Regions from separate parts of the Lysobacter sp. CA199 genome, predicted to be linked through region 2. Evidence: riboswitches for the same ligand, from Rfam matches in the RefSeq annotation. Region 2 holds a riboswitch; the other holds the start of a gene.

Region 1 (2,196 bases), on a different contig from region 2:
ACCACGCCGTCCACGCGCACATAGGCCTGATCGCGATAGCCCAGTTCGGCCACCGCCTGCAGCGCGCGTCGCGCCGAAGCCAGGATCTGCGGCGTCGGCGCGGTCGGATCGGAGGTGCCGCCGAAATAGGTCTGCACGCGATAGTCGTCGGCGCCGGGTTTCTTGAGCACGGCGTGGCTGTAGACGCCGCCGAAGAACAGCAGCGACCACTCGCCCTGTTCGACGATCTGCGGCATGAACGGCTGCACCAGATAATCGAGTTCGCGCGGCAGCGCCGCCAGTGCCTGTTCGAACGGCGCGCTGCCGATGCAGCCGCGCACCGTATGCCAGGCGCCGCCGCTGACGCTGGGCTTGACCACCACCTCGCCGCTCATCGCGGCCAGCGCCGTCGACAGCTCGCCGCCGCGCGCCAGTACGGTCGGGATGATCGGAACGTCCTGCGCGGCCAGATCCAGCAGATAGCGCTTGTCGCTGTTCCAGATCAGCAACGGCAGCGGATTGACGATGACCGCGCCGAGCGACTCGATGTGCGCATACCAGGCGAGGAACTGGGTGTAGTGCTGGAAATAGTCCCAGGTGCTGCGCACCAGCAGCGCGTCGAACGCGGACCAGTCCACCGACGGATCGTTCCACATGCACGCGGTGGTCTCGATGCCGTGCGCGCGCAGCGCATCGACCAGGCCGGCGTCGTCGGGATCGACCTCGGGATGGACTTTCGAGGTGACCAGCGCGATCGACAGGGCAGGATCGAACCGCAGCGGTTCGGCGGGGTGGGAAGACGCGACCGACCCGAGTCCGCTCGATGCGGTGTCGGGCGACAGGTCGGTGGGAGTTGCGGTATTGGACGCAGGCATGACGCCTCCTTGATCGGGAGGGCGCCCTTGGTCGGCATCGCGGACCGAGCGTGGCGGAGCGTGTGGGCTCCGTCGCAGCACCCCTCGGCCCGGACTGCGCGGCGCCGCGTGGGCGCTTGCGCAACTGGATCGCATCGTATTGACGACGATGCGCGCTTACTGTCCGGCAGCCGCTCGGCGGGTGTCAATACGAACGGCGGTATCGGCGCGCATGGCATGCGAATTCGCGAAAGCTTAGCGTGCCGTTTTTGACGGGCGCAAAAATCTATCGTCGAAAGCGACGCAATGGCTGGCGAGGCGACTGCCCATGCCGTCATTTCCGCGAAGGCGGGCTCTGCTTTATTTCGGCGGAGCCGAACATCCAGAGACTTCAGCGTCGTCCATCCAGTCCGTCATTCCCGCGAAGGCGGGAATCCAGAGACTTCAAACGTTCTCGCACGAAAGGCCCTGGATTCCCGCCTTCGCGGGAATGACGAGCAAAAGCAAAAGCCTTAGGCAAAGCCCCAAAGCAAAGCCTCAAAGCAAACTCTCCCGGCAACGCCCATCAATACCCAGCCGCCTGCCCGTCCTTACGCGACTCGCTCGCCCCGATGTAACCGCCGTTCGGATTGACCATGATCGCCTGATAGCCGCCGTAGGGCCCATGCGCGAACCGCACGCTGTGGCCGCGGCGCATCAGCTCGCGCACGGTTTCGTACGAATAGCCGGTTTCCAGATCCAGCTCGCCGCCGTCGCTCATCACCGTCGCCTGTCCGGCCGGTTCGGTCGAACCGTCGTGCTGGATGCGCGGCGCGTCGCCGGCTTCCTGCAGGTTCATGCCGAAGTCGATCAGATTCATGATGATCTGGGCATGGCCCTGCGGTTGCATCGCGCCGCCCATCACCCCGAACGACAGCCACGGCTTGCCTTTCTTCGTCGCGAAAGCGGGAATGATGGTGTGGAACGGCCGCTTGCCCGGCGCGAAAGAATTGGGATGACCCGGCTTGAGCACGAACTGCTCGCCGCGGTCCTGGAAGATGAAGCCCAGCCCCGGCGGCGCCATGCCGCTGCCCATGCCTCGGTAGTTGGACTGGATCAGCGACACCATCATGCCGTCGGCATCGGCCACGGTCATGTAGATGGTGTCGCCCTGGTCGAGCTGCGCGGGCGTGGCCGGCTGCACTTCCTTGAGCGCCTTGTCCAGCGAGATCAGCTTGCGCCGCTGCGCGGCGTAGTCCTTCGAAATCAGCTTGGCCACCGGCGATTGCTTCTCGAACGCCGGGTCGGCGTACCAGCGCGCGCGGTCGGCGAAGGCGAGCTTCTTGGCTTCGGCGAACAAGTGCACGTGCTCGACGCTGCCGAA
Region 2 (2,196 bases):
GAACAGCGTCGGCGCGCGCGGCGCGTCGGCGATGGCCTGCAGCGCCTTGGGCGGCAGTTGGTAGCCGTCGGCCAGGGTCTGCGGCGCGGGCGCGGCGGCGGGCTTGGCGGTGCGCGCCGAGGCGTCCTGCGGCATCAGCGCCAAGGCCAGAGCGGGCGCCAACACGCTCAGCAACAGGCCGCCGCGGCGCAGGCGTGGCGGTAACAGGCCGTCGCGGCCGGGACGTCGCGGGTTGGATTTCATTGCGATGCGATCCTGGTGGAATGAAAGACGGTGCGGCGCATACCGCTCGGCATGCCCGCCAGGGGCCGAGCTTAGCCCGGCCCGGCGACGCCCGGCGTATGCCATTGGGGCTGCCCGGCGGCACTGTCGCAGCGGGTCGCGGGACGCCGGCCGACTGTCCACAGTCGGCGCGGGCCGGCGGGCGTTCGCGGTCGTCGAAGTGGCGCGGTCGCGGCCTGCGCCGCTCCTACAGGGGCGCCGTGCAGTCCGCGAGGTCCGACTGTAGGAGCGGCGCAAGCCGCGACCGCGAAATCACGCCAACCACGAACCCACCCTACCGCCACGACCCCCGCACCCCGCGGCTTGGCCACCCCACCCGTCGTGCGGCCGCCATACCCGCCGCGATATACTGGCCGCTCAGCCCGCCGAGGGGCGCTGCGACCGTGTATGCCACGGCCAGGCTCGGCGAGGTGTAGGCAGCAACGGCGCCCGGTTTGAGTCCAACGACTCGCCGGACCCGGCATTCCCGCCGGCTCCCCAAAGAACTGGAGCTCCTCCCGATGAACGCAGTACCCAAAACCTTCTCGACCGAAGGCGATTACAAGGTCGCCGACATTTCCCTGGCCGACTGGGGCCGCAAGGAAATCGACATCGCCGAGCACGAGATGCCGGGCCTGATGTCGATCCGCAAGAAGTACGCCGCCGCGCAGTCGCTCAAGGGCGTGCGCGTGACCGGCTCGCTGCACATGACCATCCAGACCGCGGTGCTGATCGAGACCCTGCGCGACCTCGGCGCCGACGTGCGCTGGGCCTCGTGCAACATCTTCTCGACCCAGGACCACGCCGCCGCGGCGATCGCCGTCAGCGGCACCCCGGTGTTCGCCTGGAAGGGCGAATCGCTGGAGGAATACTGGGACTGCACGCTCGAAGCGTTGACCTTCCCGGGCAGCGGCGCGGACAAGCACCTGGGCCCGCAGTTGGTCGTCGACGACGGCGGCGACGTGACCCTGCTGATCCACAAGGGCTATGAGCTCGAAAACGGCGACGGCTGGGTCAACACCCCGTCGGGCAACCACGAAGAACAGGTGATCAAGAACCTGCTCAAGCGCGTGCACGCCGAGCGTCCGGGCTTCTGGCACACCGTCGTGCGCGATTGGAAGGGCGTCTCGGAAGAGACCACCACCGGCGTGCACCGTCTGTATCAGCTGGCCGAGGCCGGCGGCCTGCTGGTCCCGGCGATCAACGTCAACGACTCGGTCACCAAGTCCAAGTTCGACAACCTCTACGGCTGCCGCGAGTCGCTGGCCGATGGCCTCAAGCGCGCGATGGACGTGATGCTGGCCGGCAAGGTCGCGGTCGTGTGCGGTTACGGCGACGTCGGCAAGGGCTCGGCCCATTCGCTGCGCGCCTACGGCGCCCGCGTCGTGGTCACCGAAATCGACCCGATCAACGCCCTGCAGGCGGCGATGGAAGGCTTCGAAGTCAACACTGTCGAGAGCACCCTCGGCCGCGGCGACATCTACGTCACCACCACCGGCAACAAGGACGTGCTGACCCTGGCGCATATGTCGCAGATGAAGGATCAGGCGATCGTCTGCAACATCGGCCACTTCGACAACGAGATCCAAGTCGACGCGCTGGTCGCTTCCGGCGCCAAGCACCTCAACATCAAGCCGCAGGTCGACAAGTACACCTTCCCCGCTTCCAACGGCGCGCCCGGCAACTCGATCTTCCTGCTGGCCGAAGGCCGCTTGGTCAACCTGGGCTGCGCCACCGGCCACCCGAGCTTCGTGATGTCGAACTCGTTCTCCAACCAGACCCTCGCGCAGATCGACCTGTGGGCGAACAAGGACAGCTACGAGCCCAAGGTCTACATCCTGCCGAAGAAGCTCGACGAAGAAGTCGCGCGCCTGCACCTGGAAAAGATCGGGGTGAAGCTGACCACCCTGACCGACGACCAGGCCAAGTACCTGG

What was found. Region 2 has a riboswitch for S-adenosylhomocysteine ahead of ahcY (adenosylhomocysteinase). Riboswitches for the same ligand answer to the same signal wherever they lie in the genome.
Region 1: linked by a shared signal. The riboswitch ahead of ACTOWJ_RS13790 (ATP-grasp domain-containing protein) and the one ahead of ahcY (adenosylhomocysteinase) in region 2 are both predicted to bind S-adenosylhomocysteine.

What each region holds. Positions count from the first base shown of each region.
Region 1 is NZ_JBQJIL010000007.1:104,456-106,651, forward strand. Features, by position in the region: gene ACTOWJ_RS13790 (ATP-grasp domain-containing protein) at 1-854, opposite strand, end outside; S-adenosyl-L-homocysteine riboswitch at 867-946, opposite strand; gene ggt (gamma-glutamyltransferase) at 1,399-2,196, opposite strand, start outside.
Region 2 is NZ_JBQJIL010000010.1:114,182-116,377, forward strand. Features, by position in the region: gene ACTOWJ_RS19055 (prolyl oligopeptidase family serine peptidase) at 1-135, opposite strand, end outside; S-adenosyl-L-homocysteine riboswitch at 644-720, shown strand; gene ahcY (adenosylhomocysteinase) at 783-2,196, shown strand, end outside.